DNA from 3 places in the Desulfitobacterium metallireducens DSM 15288 genome. Region 2 is predicted to be linked to each of the others. Evidence: riboswitches for the same ligand, from Rfam matches in the RefSeq annotation. Region 2 holds a riboswitch; each other region holds the start of a gene.
What was found. Region 2 has a riboswitch for cyclic di-GMP ahead of DESME_RS13460 (HD-GYP domain-containing protein). Riboswitches for the same ligand answer to the same signal wherever they lie in the genome.
Positions count from the first base shown of each region.

Region 1: another riboswitch for cyclic di-GMP. It lies ahead of DESME_RS12445 (methyl-accepting chemotaxis protein); the one in region 2 lies ahead of DESME_RS13460 (HD-GYP domain-containing protein).
Region 3: another riboswitch for cyclic di-GMP. It lies ahead of DESME_RS16475 (helix-turn-helix domain-containing protein); the one in region 2 lies ahead of DESME_RS13460 (HD-GYP domain-containing protein).

Region 1 covers NZ_CP007032.1:2,544,057-2,550,166, forward strand. Annotated here, with positions in the region: gene DESME_RS12430 (GerMN domain-containing protein) at 1-189, shown strand, start outside; gene DESME_RS12435 (deoxyguanosinetriphosphate triphosphohydrolase) at 320-1,309, opposite strand; gene DESME_RS12440 (hypothetical protein) at 1,463-1,684, opposite strand; gene DESME_RS12445 (methyl-accepting chemotaxis protein) at 1,789-3,513, opposite strand; cyclic di-GMP riboswitch class I at 3,668-3,751, opposite strand; gene DESME_RS12450 (DUF2087 domain-containing protein) at 4,034-4,645, opposite strand; gene DESME_RS12455 (ClC family H(+)/Cl(-) exchange transporter) at 4,920-6,110, opposite strand, start outside.
Region 2 covers NZ_CP007032.1:2,770,790-2,776,899, reverse strand. Annotated here, with positions in the region: gene DESME_RS13480 (DUF1646 family protein) at 1-626, shown strand, start outside; gene DESME_RS15460 (polysaccharide deacetylase family protein) at 643-2,067, opposite strand; gene DESME_RS15455 (DUF5667 domain-containing protein) at 2,298-3,386, shown strand; cyclic di-GMP riboswitch class I at 3,689-3,774, shown strand; gene DESME_RS13460 (HD-GYP domain-containing protein) at 3,899-4,960, shown strand; gene DESME_RS13455 (DUF4395 domain-containing protein) at 5,064-5,462, shown strand; gene DESME_RS13450 (efflux RND transporter periplasmic adaptor subunit) at 5,626-6,110, shown strand, end outside.
Region 3 covers NZ_CP007032.1:3,015,543-3,021,652, forward strand. Annotated here, with positions in the region: gene DESME_RS15775 (cell wall-binding repeat-containing protein) at 1-1,935, opposite strand, end outside; partial or broken gene DESME_RS16470 (FG-GAP repeat domain-containing protein) at 1,948-2,574, opposite strand; gene DESME_RS16330 (hypothetical protein) at 2,601-2,825, opposite strand; partial or broken gene DESME_RS16475 (helix-turn-helix domain-containing protein) at 2,856-2,972, opposite strand; cyclic di-GMP riboswitch class I at 3,192-3,282, opposite strand; RNA gene ssrA (transfer-messenger RNA) at 3,809-4,159, opposite strand; gene DESME_RS14495 (DoxX family membrane protein) at 4,340-4,879, opposite strand; gene DESME_RS14500 (hypothetical protein) at 5,220-5,702, opposite strand; gene DESME_RS14505 (TetR/AcrR family transcriptional regulator) at 5,968-6,110, shown strand, end outside.

The DNA.
Region 1 (6,110 bases), 230 kb from region 2:
TCCAATTTTGAAGGTGGCGGTACAGGCGAACAGATGATTCTCTATAGCATTGTCAACTCGTTAACCACACTTCCTAATGTTCAGAGTGTTCAATTTCTCTTAAACGGAGAAAAAACGATTGCCATACTTGGAGAGATGGATACTTCAGGTCCACTTAAACGAGATGAAAGTTTAATTACTAAGCAATAATCAATTCTAATTATTCAAAAGGCTAGGAACTTTTAAGATAAAGTTTCTAGCCTTTTGATTTTATTATTTGTTTTATTCGTTTATGACCTTTTTTGTTTCTATATTATCTATTTTAGCAAAAAAATTATATTTAATGCCTTGGAACAAAATAGTTTTGAAACTGATCAATTGCATAGTTATCCGTTAGTCCAGAGATATAATCCACAACCACTCGCGTCTTATCCCCCTCAGCTTCGTTAAAATTATCGGTAGATAAGAGTTCTATATGATCTAAATAGTGATGAAATAAGGCCTGAACGACGTACTCACCTTTACGACGTTCTTCTTTTAAGGTTTCACTATTATAAACACGGCTAAACATAAACCTGCGAAATTCCTGCATAGCCTCATAAACGCGCTTCGATTGATGAATCTGTTCTTGATCTTCAGAGCTCTCGATCATGTCGATAACCATGGTTGAGATCATCTGACTTGGAGTCTGGCCCAACACAAGTCGGACCTCTCCAGGAAGGTTGCTCGGGGTGAGCAAGCCTGCGCGCAAAGCATCATCATAATCATGACAAAGGTAGGCGATTCTATCGCCTGTCTTCACGATTTGGCCTTCTAAAGTAAAAGGTATCCCAGCTCCTGTATGATTCAGTACGCCATCTAAAACTTCTTGAGTAAGATTAAGCCCTTTACCTCCTCGAGTCAGTCGCGTTAGAATGCGGATAGACTGTTCGTTGTGTTCAAAATGCCCAATAATCTTTCGCAAGGCTTCTTCCCCAACGTGACCAAACGGCGTATGTCCGACATCATGCCCCAGTGCTATGGCCTCAATCAAATCTTCATTGAGTTTGAGCCCGCGCCCAATCGTCCGACAAATTTGAGACACTTCTAAGCTATGCGTCATTCGCGTTCGATAATGATCCCCCATCGGGGCAATATAAACCTGGGTCTTATGTTTAAGTCGGCGAAAGGGCTTGCTGTGCAAAATTCGATCGCGATCCCGTTGAAATTTACTTCGAATCGTGCATTCAACCTCTTCGTGTTCACGTGTAGCCTCAGCACTTTTAGCCGCGTATTGAGAGAGATGCTCACGCTCTTCGCGCTCGGTCCGTTCACGAATATTTTCTAACACCCTGAAACCCCCCTATCGAGTCCATTGATATTCTAAACCCTCTAACCTCATTATATTACAGCACTTGGACATATTGTTGCAAAAAGCAGCCCTGTAACACGATTAAGTGGTACAGGGCTGAATGTAATTAAGTTGAGCGTAGCATTTTGGATTTCAGGCCTTAATATCAATATTACGGCCTAAGGTTCCCGAAGTTGCAACACTTGGTGCCACCTTTGACTCTGTTTGTTCCCCATTATTGTTCAGTTCTGCTACCCGTTGAACTGCAGTTTCAGAAATTTCCTGTCCTTGGTTCACTTTACCAAGGGCTGCATTAGAATTTGTCAAAGAGATATATTCTGGCATCATGTGACTTCCGCTAATTGCTGGAATCATCGTATGCACTTCCTTTCAAGATATGATTCTATTCTTAGAATAGCACACAATTGTTAAGCTTGGCATAAAAATTATTATTTTGAGTTTAATGCAATTCACCATTATCAAACTTTAAACTTCGCCACAAGTTCACTCAGTTGAGTTGCCAGTTCCGCTTGACCTTGTGCTGATTGTGTAACCTGTTCAAAGGCTGTCGTCGTTTGAGTAATGCTGGAAGTGATTTCTTCGGAACTCGCCGCAGTTTCTTGTGCTGTTGCGGAAACATTTTGAATAGCCGAACCGATTTGACTGATAATTTCTTGCATGGATAGCGTTGCATCCGCTAATTCCTTCGATATTCCGGTCACAAAATTAGCATCTTCTTCATATTGGTTTCCCGTCTCAACAAACGCTCCGTAATCAGGGGCCACCTTGGTTTTAATAAAGGTCAGTAAATCTTGCGTATTCACCATCAGATTATTGAACGCATTTTGAACATCATTGATGACCTTGTGAATGTTACTGACGGCTGCTTGTGATTGTTCCGCCAATTTGCGGACTTCATCGGCAACAACTGCAAACCCGCGTCCAGCCTCTCCTGCTCGGGCTGCCTCAATACTAGCATTGAGAGACAATAAGTTCGTCTGCTCGGCAATCCCTCCAATGGTTTCCGCCATGACCTTGATTTCTTCCACCACTTTCGACTGTTCCAGAGCTTCATGAACCTTTACTTCTTTTTCCTGAAAGATTGCTGTTGCTTCATTCACAGCCTGAGTTCCTTTGATTTTGACTGCACTTGCCCGTTCCTTAATTGCCAAGGCGTTTTGTTGTCCTTCATTCGCTTTCTTATTCAGTTGTTGGGTGAATGTTTCCATTTCTAAGGATGAAGCCCCAACTTCTTCCGAACTTGCACTCAGTTCTTCAGTACCCTGGGCAATCTGTTCAGTGGATTGCTGAATCATCTGCATTGTTGCCGACATTTCTTCCATGGTGGCTGAAGTTTCCTCAGAGTGTGCACTGACCGTCTGAGAACTGTCCCGAATGGCAACTAATAGTTCCCGCACCTTTTCCACCGCTTGACTAAGAGCAGTCCCCAGTTGCCCCACTTCATCCCGCCCTTGCAAAGTTAATTCCTGAGTTAGGTTTCCCTGTCCAAAAGCTTCTGAAAACTGAACGATTTGTGAGAGGCGACGAGAGAGGCTAAAGGCAAGAAATAATCCAATCGCTAAGGCTAAAAGCACACTGAATCCAATAATTCCAAGCATCGTATTTCTTGAACTTGAATAGACCTTTTGATTATTATCACTTCTATTTTGAGCTTCATTTTCTGCCTTATTAGCCAAGATGCTTAAGTTTTCAAGAGCCTTGTCATCCGCTTTTATGACCGAATCGTGCAAGACCTGTTCTGCCTCTGCGTATTTCCCGGCGTCCATCAATTGAATCACTTGGTCTTGGTGACTCCAATAGTCTGTTATATCCTTTTTATACGCTGTATAATTAGCTTTTTCTTCATCCGCAAGTAAAGGTATATCTGTCTTCTCAAAATCCTGTTCATATTTAAGGTTCTGAGCTTTTAATGTTTCTATCTGTTGCCGAGCACTTTGTTGCTCTGTTCTATCCTGTGTAGTAGCAAGATATTGCGTAACAGAAGTGATATCACGAATAGTCGTGCTAATCTGGTTCAAAGTAACTATGGGCTTCAGGTTATCGGTGTATATCAAACTCCCATCGGTATTAATTGTTTGCATATCGTTAATCCCAAAATAGCCAACCAAACCTACAAGAAAAGAAACGATAATGTATCCTGTAATTAGTTTAAGTTTCCAGGTTATGTTATTTAAGAATTTCATTTACTAATCCTCCTATTTAATTTAATGGTTAAACGAGTAACCGTTTTCGTATGCTGTCATAGGCAGTTCATCACGATCACGCACTTAAATTACCTCCTTCCAAAAAAATAAGCCGTCATATTCAAACATCATGACGGCAATACCCCTTTACGCATTTGGTAACCTGGCAATCGTCAGCCAAACTGGACGACCCATAGCTTTGCGTCCCTGACTTTCGCCAGGTTTGCTCTTGTCATTGCTTCATATTCTTTTATCATTCTTACAAAACGACACTACACTCAATTCCACAATAATACTAAATTTCTACAACGTTTTCTATAATACGCTGTTATTCTACATAATCAAGGAAATATTATCGTGTTATTTCGACTTTTTTTACTATATGTGGATGATATGGGCATTCAAGTTTTCTATAAATAACAAGACTAGAACGCCGAGTGCAATAAAAACAAGGGTATGGGTACATAAAATCAAATAAAATGAAGTTAAGTTCCCTACCCTTATTTAACTTTAGCTTGATTTAATCCTCTCTTCCCCACAATTCAGGAGGATTCATTTCATAGATCCCATTGTCCCGATACATATAATGGTTGATAATGAACTCGCGCCGAATGGTGGCGTAATCAGGATGAAAAGTTTTAATATACTCGTTAATCTCTTTTTCCGAATACTTTCGTCCAACCACGAATCCCTCTAAAAGCTTTTCCAAAACAAATCTTTTTTTCTTTCGTTGAACAGGTATCTGTTTCAATATACCATCTGGTGTAAAAAAATTCCTGAGGACGGCCTCTCGTTCTTTTTCTTGCTTAGTATCCAAAATATCTGCTCCCCCTTCTTCTCCGCTGAGTGTATTTTTGGCCGATTGAAGAATGACATTTACCGTGGCCTGAGCATCGCGTTGTAATGTCAACTCTTCTATATAAAAATAAATCGTGTTCTTCTCCCGCCTCGTTTTCACAAGGCCTGCATCACGAAGTCTTGCCATATGATAAGTTATCGTTGGGGGCGTTAATCCAAGGTGTTCTGCAAGGTCCTGACCATGCTGAGGCCCTTTCGCCAAAATTGCCAGAATACGGATACGTGTAGGATCAGCTAATGCCTTATGAAAACTAACAATTCGATTCAATTGCAATGAGTTCCCCTCCATCTTAAATAAGCCAATCTATTTTCATAGATATCTAATTAGAGTATAGTCTAATTAGATTCGCTGTCAAGTCTCTGTAGCTCACGCTGATACGCTATCTGTTTGCTGTTAAGATATGACAAAAGTGCCTCAGAAGGATTTTTTCTTCTGAGGCACCTTATTCTAAATTTTGCTCGACAGTACCCATTCTTCTTTTATAAGAAAACCTTCCAGCCCTTTGCGGGAAGTGCTTTCAGGCTTTTGTCGCCTTGTTCGAATAGGATTATTCTCTTCCCTCTGACATCTTCATCAAGCGGCTTTTCGCCCGGACAACTTGATTCTCGTCGATCAGGACATAGATAAAGTCACCCGCTAAAACTTTAGTCTTTCCTTTTGGGATTATCTCCTTCTCTCCGCGTTTTATACTGACGATGAGACAATTTTCTGGCCAAAGGATATCTTTGATGCTTTTTCCTTCCAGCTCCGAACCCAAAGCCACAGAGACTTCAGTAATGACTTTCGGGCTTTCCTCAGAAACCTCTTTATGTGTTAATTGCTTATTTAACAACCGATCTAAAAGACTATCATAAATCGGTGCCGATTTAAGCAAATCACTCACGATATAAGCAGTCATTGACACCGTTATAAGAGCGAGTAAATGTTCAAATGAACCCGTCATTTCCGTAATAAGAATACTGCCTGTGACAGGCGCTTTGACGATTGCGGTGAAATATGCTGCCATAGCAAAAATGGTAAAGTTCTGTAAATACTGGGGATTAAAATGGTATAAATAAGTGAGGACTTGACCGTAGATATCTCCAGTTAAAGCTCCAATGACTAATAACGGCAAGAATATCCCACCCGGCACCCCAGAGCCAAAACTCAGCATGGTAAATAGAAATTTTCCCAGCCAAAGAATAAGAAGCAACTCAATTCCATAGTTTTCATGGGTCAAAGAATCAACTAAGGCATTGCCCCCACCGAGTATCTGTGGAAGAATAAAGCCCAAAATCCCAGCCATAAAAAGAGGTATGGTCAGTTTCAATACTTGAGGAAGCTTTACCCTATCATAGAGATTCAACGATTTAAACAAAGCCCCATTAAATAATGCCCCTAAAATACCCGTGGCAATTCCTAAGCCAATAAGATAACCATATTGGTTTAAGGGAAGCACCATTAGATGAGAAACATTGAATATAGGCTTTTGTCCAAAAACCTGTTGGGATATAAAATCAGCGGTTAAAGAAGCCGACATTGCCGATATAAGAACAGCTGGTGAAAAATTTTTGGTGAGCTCTTCCAAAGCGAAAATCACGCCAGCTAAAGGTGCATTAAATGCTGCAGCTAATCCCGCACTCGCTCCACTTGTGATCAGATATTTTTCTTCGATCCTTAATCTCTTAAGAAAACGGCTTAAGCCTTTAGCTGTCACCGCTCCTAACTGCACTGACGGGCCCTCTCGCCCTAAAGATAA
Region 2 (6,110 bases):
AAGTTGCTCTCGTGATTATTAGTTGTTTTGCGATTGGCTTAGGGGCTGCTTTAACGCCGATTGGAGAACCGCTAGCGACAATCGTCATTTCCAAACTTCATGCCGACTTCTGGTACTTATTCCGTAATTTTGGAGAACTCATCGTTCCGGCGATTATCGCGCTGGGTCTGTTTGCTGCCTTTTTCATTCGTACGGAACAGGAGCCTTTGGGTTTAGAAAGTTTACAAGAAGAGGAAAGCTACAAAGAAGTCGTTTTACGTGCCTTGAAAATCTACCTTTTTGTGATGGCTTTAACCTTTTTGGGGACAGGGCTCAAACCGATCATCGATCGATTTATTCTGGGTTTACCCAGTCAGATTCTGTACTGGATTAATATGATTTCGGCTATTTTAGATAATGCGACTTTAGCGGCAGCGGAGATCAGTGATAAGATGTCTCTTGATCAGATTATGGCTATTTTGCTCGGACTCTTAATCAGTGGCGGTATGCTCATTCCGGGGAATATTCCTAATATTATTGCGGCGAGTAAATTGAATATCCAGAGTAAAGAGTGGGCAAGGTTGGGTGTTCCTGTCGGACTTGTGATTATGGTCGCTTTTTATGGGATTATTTTTTATCTGATATAAGGGACTAAGGCAAACCTTAGTATTGAGGATTTGTTATGCGACGTTCAAGTTCGGGAATTCCCATGTTGGCATAACAATAAATTCGTTGGAGCGCATACGGATTGGATTCTGGGTCAGCCCAGCCTCGGGCAGTTGTGAAGCCTGCTAGATAACCATCCTCTTGAGTCAGTTTCATTACATGAGAATCGTATCCCCCAAAGGGATAGGCGATGTATTTGAGAGGGTATCCCAGAAGGCTTTCGAGGATGGCACGCGAATTTTTTAACTCTTCTGTTGTAGTTTCAGCGCTGACTTCTGATAAATTGGTATGATTCTCTGAATGACCACCGATTGTCCATCCCGCAGCTTGCAATTGTTGGAGCTGATCGGAGGTTAAAAAACCTTCTCCGTCAATATAGCTTGATACCATAAAGACGGTTCCGGGGAAATGATATCTTTGCATAATGGGAAAGGCATTGGTGAAATTATCGCGATAGCCATCGTCAAAAGTGATGGCAATGGGTTTATCGGGGAGTGAACCTTTGTTATAGAAGGCATTATAGAGCTGATCGAGAGTGATGACGTGATATCCGTTTTGCGATAAGTACTCCATCTGTTTCTCAAATTCTGTGGGGGGCATGCGCAATTCGTTGCCAGGCTCGTCCATAACGGAATGATAATAGAGAACGGGGACTCGGGTTGTTGTTCCTTGAGAAGTCATTGAGGAAAACGTTTCTGGGGAAATCTTCGAGGGAGGATTTTGCAGTAAAGCTTGAAACTGTGGATCGTCTTTTACAGGGTCAAAGTCTTTTTCCTCTTGAGCAGCTTCGCAAATATCCGGTTCGAGCGCAAGAGCGGGCTTTAAATATTCAATGACTTTTCCGACATTTCCTTGCCTGCCGTAGATACTGGCAATGCCGTAATAACTCCAGACATCTTTGGAATCTAGCTTAAGTGCCTCATGGTAACTATCAATCGCCTCAGTCCAGTGACCGGCCAGTTCGTGGGCTAAGCCTAAGTTAAAATGGGCATATACAAAATCGGGTTTCAGCTCAAGGGCTTGTTTAATCAAGACAATTCCCTCGTTTGTGCGGCCCTGAAAAGCGTAAGTTGCTCCTTTGCCATTTAAAGCTTGATAGCAGTTTGGGTCTAAAGTTAAGGCTTCATTAAAGAGGTCTAAGGCAGAAACAAACTGCCGCTCATAATAGAGTTTAAGCCCTTGGTCATATAGACTGAGGGCTTTTTTCTGATTTTCGGTAAAGGCTGGAGGAGTTGATGGGTCCGTAGAGGGTTGCGCAGTGGAAATTGAAGCGCTAGTTTCTTGTACGTCGGTTGATTGTGCTTCTACAGAGATGGCTGAAGAGGGATCGTTTTTAAAGAAGGATCCGCTTACAAATTTTAGGGTAACGACAATACTGAGTAGCGCTATTAGCGTTATTAACAGGAATGACTTCTTTTTCACGAGGATTCCTCCGGTTCAAATGTAATCAATTGCACTAATTGTATGATAATTTAATTTCCCTCATTTTGTCAAAATAAGTTAGGATATTATGGGATAGTCCAAAGGTCCTGTTTGGTTAGGCTTATTCTCCCGATTTGCGAAAATAGGGTATTTTTAGTCATTTTATAGTTCTATAATGACATCATAAAGGAAAAGTGTAATAAAGTGTTATTTAAAAGGAAGTGGCTAAGATGAAAAAAATTAAGGCTTTAGCATTTGCATTATCGTTATCCCTTTGTACGCTCCCTCTGAGTGCTCCATTAGCTTTGGCCGTAGATGGTACAGCTACGACAGGGACTACAGGTACAACAGCGACTACGGATACGACAAGCACCACGGGTGCGACAGATACGACCAGTAGCACGGGCCTTGACCCAGTGGTTGATGCGAACGGAGACATCGTGGACCCGGGGACTCTCCCTGATTCTCCTTTTTATTGGCTAACCGAACTAATCGCTAAGCTTCAAGTGATATTAACAACCGATCCTGCGGCAAAGGCACAGCTCTTAGAGAAGCAATCCTTAGAAAAAATGGCTGAAGCTGAGATCATGATTGAGAGCGGAGATACTGAAAAGGCGCAAACAGCCATGGAGGGTTATACGCAAAAGTTAACTGAAGCCCAAGCTTTTTTAAACGATCTTACGGCAACGGATTCAGAAACAGCTCAGAAACTTGAGTTAGCCCTGAGTCAATCCCATGCTCAAAATATTCAAACGTTAGGGGGTCTCTTAGATAAACTGCCTCCTCAGGCCTCGGAAAAAGTCGCTCTTAACATTGTTCGGTCCATGGAAAAGAGTATCGCCAAGATGGAGAAGAAAGATCAAATCGAACTTGCTAGAGAGCTGAGAAAAGCGACTAAAAATGTCGAGACGAGCGAATTAACGCAAGAAGAACAAGATTCTTTGGATGAACTTCAGAATAGTCTTGAATCTGACGCCGTAAATTCAGCGGAGCCTGTCACAGTGGCAACGGATACATCAGTAGCCACCATGTCGGTAACGGATAATAGCAAAGCGAATGCGAATGGTCAGCTAAAACAAGCGGAACCTAAAGAAAAAACTGAGCTTGTTGAACAAGAAAAACTTGAAGAGCAAAATGACGGAGTGGAAGTAGAAAATAAACAGTTAGAACAGAATCAAAAGGAAGTAGAACAAAAGCAACCCGAACAAAAACAAGTCGCTCCGAAGGAAAATAACGGACAAGGGCGAGAAAATGCGGCCTCAAAGGGGAAAAATCAAAATTCTGGTAAAGCACAAGAAAGCGAAGACAACGAACGTTAAACAACGGTAAGCAAAAAGCTCGACCAAAAGTGGTCGAGCTTTCGTTTTTCTATGGCAAAAAAAAGGTCCTCCTGACGAGGACCCCAAAAAGAAACCAACTACATGAGAAAGAGGAAAACTAGTTCTCCCTAAACTAGCCCTCTCGAGGAATTATACGTCTTTTTGGGGAGTTTTCCTTCGCTTTAGTTCCTTATAAATTATGGAACTTGATGAAATTAGTATTATTATGACGAAATAATGGGAATTGATCTATTTTACGTCTATTTTAAGTTGGAAATTGATGATATTATATAAATATAGGACATCGACAAGAGCAAACTTGGCGAAAGCCAAGGACGCAAAGCTATGGGTCTTCCAGAGTTCTTCTGATGACTGCCAAGCCACCGAAAGCGTTTTAATACTGAGCTATTGTCGCCTGCCTGTTGCTTGCGATTTTTTTATTTCTGAGGGAATTTTGAGATAGAAACGATTTCGAGATAGAAGCTTTATATGACATGAAAGGAAGATTTTTAGTGCGCCAGTTAAGTATCAATCGGTTAAAACAAGGAGATGTGTTGGGGCGGACCATCTACGCTAATGATGGTCGCGTTTTGCTGGGTAGGGGAATTGCTTTTACTCCTTCCTACATTGAGCGCTTAAGAGACCTGGGGATAAACATTGTCTATGTAGATGATGAGGAAACAAAGGATATCGTCCTTGAGGATGTGATTACTGAGGAACATCGGCGTGAAGCGATGGCCTCCCTAGAGTTTTCTGGACAAGCCGTTCAAGTGGGGAAAGACTTTGATGGCTTCAAGGTAAAAAAGGCTGTGAACAATATCATCGAGGATATCCTATTTCAAAAAGAGATTTTTATCAGCTTGACGGATATGCGGAGCTATGATAATCAAATCTTTGCGCATTCGGTCAACGTCTGTGTCCTCTCGATTGTCTTAGGTAAGGCGTTAGGACTGGATCAAAATAACTTAGAGGCTTTAGCGATCGGCGCATTGTTTCATGATATCGGAACCGTGAAGCTGCCGAAAGAGCTATTACGCAAGCGCGAATCGTTTACGACGAAGGAAGAGGATCTTTATAAAACTCATACGAGTTTAGGGTTCGATATTTTGCGTTCAAAACGGGAGCTAAATCTTTTAAGTGCCCATATCGCTTTTCAACATCATGAGAGAATGAATGGATCAGGTTATCCCCGAAAGTTAGAGGGAGAAGGAATTCATCAGTTGGCCCAGATTGTCGGGATCGCTGACTTCTATGATAATATGGTTAATGACGGACCGGGACATACGCGAATGTTGCCTCATGAGGCTTGTGAAATTTTAATGGGTTGCTCAGACAAGTTGTTCCCCCATGATTTGGTGGTTACCTTTTTAAAACATATTGCAGCTTATCCCACGGGGTGTACAGTTAAGCTCAATACGGGAGAGATTGGAATTGTTGTCGATCAAAATAAGAGCTTACCGATGCGCCCGATTGTGCGCGTCTTACTCGCGGGCCAAGATTTAAATCAGGTCAAAGCAAAGGAATATGACTTAGTTAAGGAACGGACCACGTTTATTGAATCGATTTTCGAGTGAGGTTTGACAAGAAAGTCTAAAAAGAATACACTAACAAAACAGATAAGCAGCTATAAGCCTATTTGCATACGGTTAAATAACCTTTGGAAAAGGAGTTCGAGCTATGAAAGACGTCCCCATTCCTTATATCAGAGCAAATCAGACTGGAATTATCGCCTTTTTTATTCTTGCCTTTTTTGAACAGCTGCCTTTATTTATTGCGATATTATGGTTGATTGAAGGGGTTGGACTTCTTTTTGGTATGAAAGCGAATTTGTTCATTCTTTTCGCGAAACCCTTTTTTAGCCAATGGATTGATCGTGTTCCAACGCAAGCATACGAGTTAACTCGTTTTGATAATCAATTAACAGTCGTTTTATTGACCCTCTCCTTTGTACTTTTTGAGCTGAGATGGGCATCGGCTGGCTATATTGTTGCTGGAGTTGTCGCGGGACTTGCCTTATTGGCGATGTTCGGACTCTCTTTGGGATCCTTTTTCTATAAGCAAGTTAAAAAGTTTTAAGTCAAGGGAAACTGAGCTGCGGAGTGAATACTTCGTGGCTTTTTTTCTGCTTTTTTCATGCGTTTCCCGCATAAAGAATCGCTTGACGAACCTCCTAGGGTGAGTTGTATAATACTCATGAGTGACCGAACGGTCGGTTCGAGGATGAGGAGGATGTAAGGGCTTGAAGAAACAGACAAATGTACGATTATTAGTAGCTACAATAGGAGTGGGCCTTCTTCTCTTGACAGGGGGATGCGGCTCCCAGAAAACGGCGGCCACCTCGGTTGAGGAGCAATACATACCGGTAGAAGTGTTACCTGCTGCGGTTCAAACCCTGGTAGAGACGACGAATTTCAGTGGTAAGATAAATTCTGATCAAGATTTAAGCCTTGTGCCGAAAATGCCAGGGAAAGTGAGTTCAGTCCATATTCAAGTTGGAGATAAGGTCAGTGCAGGTACAGTGTTATTTACCCTGGACACAACGGATTTGCAAAAGGCTGTTGATATGGCTTCGTTTGGGGTACGTTCAGCGGAGACGAATTATCAACGGACGAAGGAACAAATCGATCTGGCTAAAACCAATTTGGAACGTCAGCAACAGCTTTTCGCGGCTGGCGCGATCTCGAAGGCTCAGTTAGAAACGGCTGAAAGCCAGGCTTCAGAGAC
Region 3 (6,110 bases), 240 kb from region 2:
GTAGGCCAATACACTTCCAGCTAAGGCATCCGGATAGTTATCGGCGGTAGCTAAGATGACATTCGCAACTTTTCCTGTGTAGTTTTCTTTAGCGATGGCTAGCGCAGTATCGACTCTGCTCGAACCCGCAAGTCTTGTAACTCCAGAGGTGGTTTGATTCATTTTAAAATCCCATTTGACGATATCCTGTTCCACAGAAATTGTCGGGCTTGTATAGTTGTTGTAACCATCTTTTGTGGCAACGATGTAGTAATCTGTAGTAGGGAATACCATGAAGCCATAGGCTCCTGAGTCATCACTTATCTGTGGATTTATATTATTATTGGGCTTAAATCCATCTATACCAGGCAATGGTACTACTGTGTCAGGAGTTTTACCATTTGTATTGTTTCTTTCCGTATTGGCATAATACAAGGTTACATTTGCTCCTGCAACAGGCTTGCCTGTAGCTGCATCAATGATGACTCCATAGGGGTCGATTAGGGTAGTGGTTAAGTTGACATTCCCGCTGCTGTCAATTTTAATCTCCATTGTTCCAATCGTAATCGTTTGTCCATTGTCTAAATTATACCTGATATTCAAGTGATTGTCCGTTCCCTTTGCTAGGTTCGTCACTTTTATTGTTCCATCCGCAGAAATTGTTATAGGCGAACCTGCTGCTGTTGCAAACGTCACTTTAGAAAGATCACTTAAAGAACTCATAGTTCCGTTAGGTTGTTTTAGCATTACAGTTTGAGCTTCATTCATGGAAACTGTATAATTCCGATTACTATCAGTAGTTACTATAGCCGTCAGATTGGAAACCGGTGTACTGTTACCGTCAATTACACTGCCGGTAACTGTAGTTCCTCCAGTTGATGAACTCCCTCCACCGCCATAGCCACCGTTGGTTGAGTTTGCCGTCAGAGTGAAGTTTATACCCGAGGTTGTTGTATTTGCTGTTACTGCCACACCTATCACATTGGTACTAATATACCCAGTCTTGCTGGCAGTCACGGTATATCCCGTGCCTACCGGCACGTTTAATATCGTATAGATTCCATCCGAGGTTGTTGTTGTTGAATAAACACTTCCGGTTACAGTCACGTTGGCCCCGACGAGCGGTGTACCGTTTATATCCATTATAGTACCGCTGATTGCCCCTGGGGTTGTCGACGTGGCGGGAACTACCACGTTTCGCGCTAACCCGAAGTCATAGCCGCTCTTAGTTGCCGTAACCGTGTACGTTTGACCTGCACACAACGCTGCACTAATCGCGTAAGTTGCCCCACCATCTGATGTTGACGCGCCTGTAATGGTTACAGGATTACTCGCACTGTCCTTCAGCGTAAAGTCGCTTGCCACTAAGCCGGAAAGGGATGGGCTTAACCCTACTGTGAATCCGGTGGTCGCTGGGCTACTCACTGTCAAAGCTTCGGGTATGGAATGGTATAATATTACTAATCCATTGTTATAATCTGCTATAGCAACATCGGGAGCACCGTCTGAGTTAATGTCGCCAATCGCAAGACCCTGGGGGTTATAGTGTGAGGCATAGGGAAGACTATAACGCGAGTACGGCATCATTCCCCCATTACCATCTTGAAGGTAAAGGCTTAATGCGTCCCAGCCCCCATTCAAGGAAATAACATCCATTTTTCCGTCGGAATTGACATCTGCTACTTTAACCGATTCAGGGCAATCATATGCTGCATAATTAACCACCGGATTAAGAGTACCTTGACTATTCTGGTTGAAAGTACCGATAAACGATGTAGGCTGATTGCCACCGTGACTGACTATGATGTCGTTTAATTTATCATTATTTATATCCCCAATTGCAACTCCATGAGTGAGTATATTACTACCAACACTGGAGTATGCCGGTGAAGAAAATCCATTTGATTGTTGGTATAGTATCCCGATATTGGGGTCGGCGTACAATTGCCCACTCATTACAATTAAGTCGGTCAACCCATCATTATTCACGTCACCGGCTTCTAACTGATCGTATCCCCCATGTTGTACGGAATATGTAATCGGCGTCCCCAACGTACCATCGCTTTTTTGGAACAAGATGTCAACACTATTCGAACCCCAACCTATTCCCGCTACATCCATCAACCCATCATTATTAAAATCCCCTGTTTTTATGCTCTGCGAATTAGTTGTGCTATAGTTCACACCAGAATCAAGTCCGCCTGATTGGTTTTGGATGAAAACCTCAATATTTACACCTTTATTCCCAACTACTACATCCTTTTTACCATCATTATTCAGGTCACAAATATCAACAGAGGTTGGCACGCCGCTAACAGAATACTTAATTGGTGGATTAAGCCCTCCGGCGCTATTCTGTATGAAAACAAAAAGCTTATAATCATTTACTGGATCAGAGTTAGATGATGTTGATGTTGTCATTACTACATCATTTTTTCCGTCTCCATTGACATCCCCTATCGCAACAGCCTCAGGGTAGGATCCTGTTTTATAGTTGATATATGGCTTAAAGATTTGTCCCTCTGAGGAGTAAGCAGTTTGTGGCAATACTAATAAAATTATGAACGCAAGAAATATTCCAATTTTAATTTTCACATTATTCCCCTCCAATTTTTGTTAAATCATTTATAATAATTTTCAATCTCATCTGGTTCAAATGCTTTCCTGAAATCCTTCAAGACCAGCATGACAGAATTGGAGAAAGAAAAGCATTGGGAATAAACAGACAAAAACTGAATATTAAGAACACGGCGGTTAAAAGATAAGGGAAGATAGCCTACGGTATGTTCAAAATGTAAAGGTCTATTATCAAAAGTGGTTTCTAATTTATTCGCTGCTACTTCCAATCGAAAAGTATTTACCAAACTCCCTGCATCTAAGTCAAGGAAACGAGCATAAGAATGCAAAAATCCTACCGTGTAAACCCCACCAAGAAGAACACAGTAGTCTCCTTCTTCCGAAGCTTGCAGGTATTTACTACGAATTTTAGTAATTTCCTCAACCTTTCAACTCCGATCCTTTAGCTTTTCTGGCCTTACGTAACTGTGGACAACTTTATCCATATTTCAACCTCCCTGTCAGTTCAGTAGCAACGGTCTGTCGAAGTATTTGGTTAAACAGGCAGCATTATAACGAACACCTAATTTAAAAAGAGAAAACAAAAAGAACTCCATACCAGAGATACTAGTCCCGGCAGGGGCTCTAATTTCTTCTCCGGCAACCTGGCGATCATGGCAGTGTCTTTCCTGCTGTAGACCCATGGCTTTGCGTCACACCTTTTCAGATGTTTTGCCTTTATCAGAACAATTTTTTAAATTAAATTGCAATAGATGAATATTATACAAAGATAGGTAAAACTATGTTATGATGTCGTATTTTGGAAGAACCCTCTTGTGAGATATTCTACCATATTTGTCTATAACTTTAAAGGTTTTTTAGTACCTATATTTGAACATGAGCCCCGTATGGATAACTGATCATAAAGCTTATTACAGATTGTTCACATGCTTCCATGCCCCATTTATTTGCACAGCTCCAGAGATGAACAACAAAATTTTATCTCATGATGCTCCATTATTAATCATCTCATTTCTGGTAGATATACATTTTCTTAGCCAACTAGATTAATCGCGAAAGCCTTAATGTTGTAAATAGGTTTAATTATCTTGTCACAGCCACTATTAATACCCATCAGATATGGCAAAATTTATCCTTTTTTGCAAAGCCAGACGGTGATTCATTTCAAAAATGCAAAAAAGCCTTAAGCGTACAACTTCATGTACCTCAAGGCTTTCGTTATGTATCTCCACCTAATATTCGAGGGTTTGCATGGTGGAGGTGAGGGGACTTGCACCCCTGTATCGAAGAGCTGCCACAAAAGCTTCTACGCGTGTAGTCTTCTCTTTAAGTTTCGCCTCTTAGTCTCCAGAAGACAGGATCCATCCAAGGCTATCTCGATAATCTTAGCTAATGACTCCGAGAATTGCCATTAGAGCAGTCCTACTATTTTGACACCCTGGCCCTTCATCGTAGGCGCAGAAGGCAGGATGCTAGCGGCAATTAAGCTGCTAGAGCGTAATTATTGTTGTTAACTATTAAGGTCCACCGTTTAACGAGACCAGGTGGAATCTCGACGCGCAACTCTTGCCACCGCTTCCCCGAGCGAGTCTAAAACACCCCCGTATTGAGTTTACATTGATAGTATATCATTTTTTTCTGTTTTTTATAGAGGTACATCTTACTTTACCATGATTTATTTAGATTAATTTGATAGGAATTCCATAATTCTTTTATAGGCAAGTACATGAGCATATAAAAAGAGCAACGGACTAAACAATCCGTTGCTCTCTCTAAACTTCAATTACATATTTACTGAGTTTTGTGCCGTTTTCTTTTGTTGTTTTTTAAAATCAAGGTATCCGCTTACACCAATAAGTTCACTATATTTTGCAAATTTCATAAAAGCTAAGTCAGACCAAATATAACCGAAATTATTAAACGAACCTGCTGCATTGAATTGTAGATTCATGTATACAGCGACTAAAGCACTCCAGAATACTTTAAATCCTAGAACAAGAACGATACCAACTAAAATCTCACAAATGACAACCATTACATCAGTAACGGAAGGCATCGTATTTACAAAGATACCTTGGGCAACCCAAGCATATAAATTATTAATACCGAGTGGATCGTTTTTGGCAGCTGCTAGATTACCTACCATCCCTTTAATTAATCCAATAGAATCGAGTTTTCCATCAGAAAACCATGTTAATTTGTGTTCTCCAGCTTGAATCCAAGCAATTCCATAAATTACTCTTGCTACTGTGAATACAAGTGTTAATAATGCTACTTTCCAATCCTTCAATTGAGTTTTTACATAATTAATATAATCAGACATTAATACTCCTCCTTCTATTTTAGGAAAAAATAATAAATTAATAATAATACCTATTGATACTACTTGAACGAGATTCTCTTTCCTCCCATCTCTTTTTAATATCTGCTGTTGCTTATACTTATTAAAATTATCACAACAGCATTTAAATTTGACGAATTTAGTTATTGCAAATAGCATGCCAAGGCGAAAAGTTATGAAAATAGGCTTTTCTTATGTTAACCTGTCGATAAGTTAACGTTGGCGTTAACCTTTATAGTTAACAATAACGTTAACTATAATCAAAAAGGCTGATCCATCTTTTGATGAATCAACCCCTTTGCGTTAATGGCTATTTTCTTTATTATTGAGTCAAACCAGCTCTGCCCATACCGACTCCATAGCCCATGCCTCCGCCGAATCCGCCCCGGCCTTGACCTCTACCTTGACCTTGCATCATGCCGCTACCAAAACCGACCCCATTTGCTCTCCCAATTTGGGCGCTTCCTGTGCCATCACAGGTTGCTTGGTTTGCTTCAAGTGCACTCTTAACTGAAGCTGCCTGCTCCTGAGTCATTGTTCCCTCAGCTACACGCTGATCTAATACGGCTTCTTTCTGTGCCAGTATTTCTTGTTTAAAGGAATCCAGCACTCCTGCATCATTGGCTATCGTTCCATAAGTAACACCAGTAGCTCTTTCTGTCGTTACCTGTTCAACCGTCTTACCCGTCAAGCCTGCGACAATATCCGCCGGTGTTTTATATCCATCTGCTGCCAAAGCTGTTCCGGCTACTCCAAGAATCCCCAGTGTCGCGATCACTGCGATCAGTTGTTTTTTAAATTTCATATAATCCACTCTCCTTTTTATTTCAGTTGTTCCATCAACCTTGATTGAATTATACGAAACCTTTATGGCAAAACTTTGTCAAAACTTTGAAACAAATATGTCATTTAATATATATTTCTTTAATTCATGAATCTTTACCTTGACCCTATGACATCTTTGTCATATATTCAAAGTGACACAGCTGTCATATTTAAATTTTCTCTTTAATACACTATCTTGAGAATATCAAAGCTGACAAACTCATTTTATAGAAAGGACGGTTGCTTTGCCTACTCAAACCTTCTTTAATTTATCCGATGAAAAAAGAAAACGAATTATTGATGCTGCCCTTGAAGAGTTTGCCGCCTATTGCTTTGACCAAGCGAGTATTGCTCGCATTATTAAAAGTGCTGGAATTCCACGGGGAAG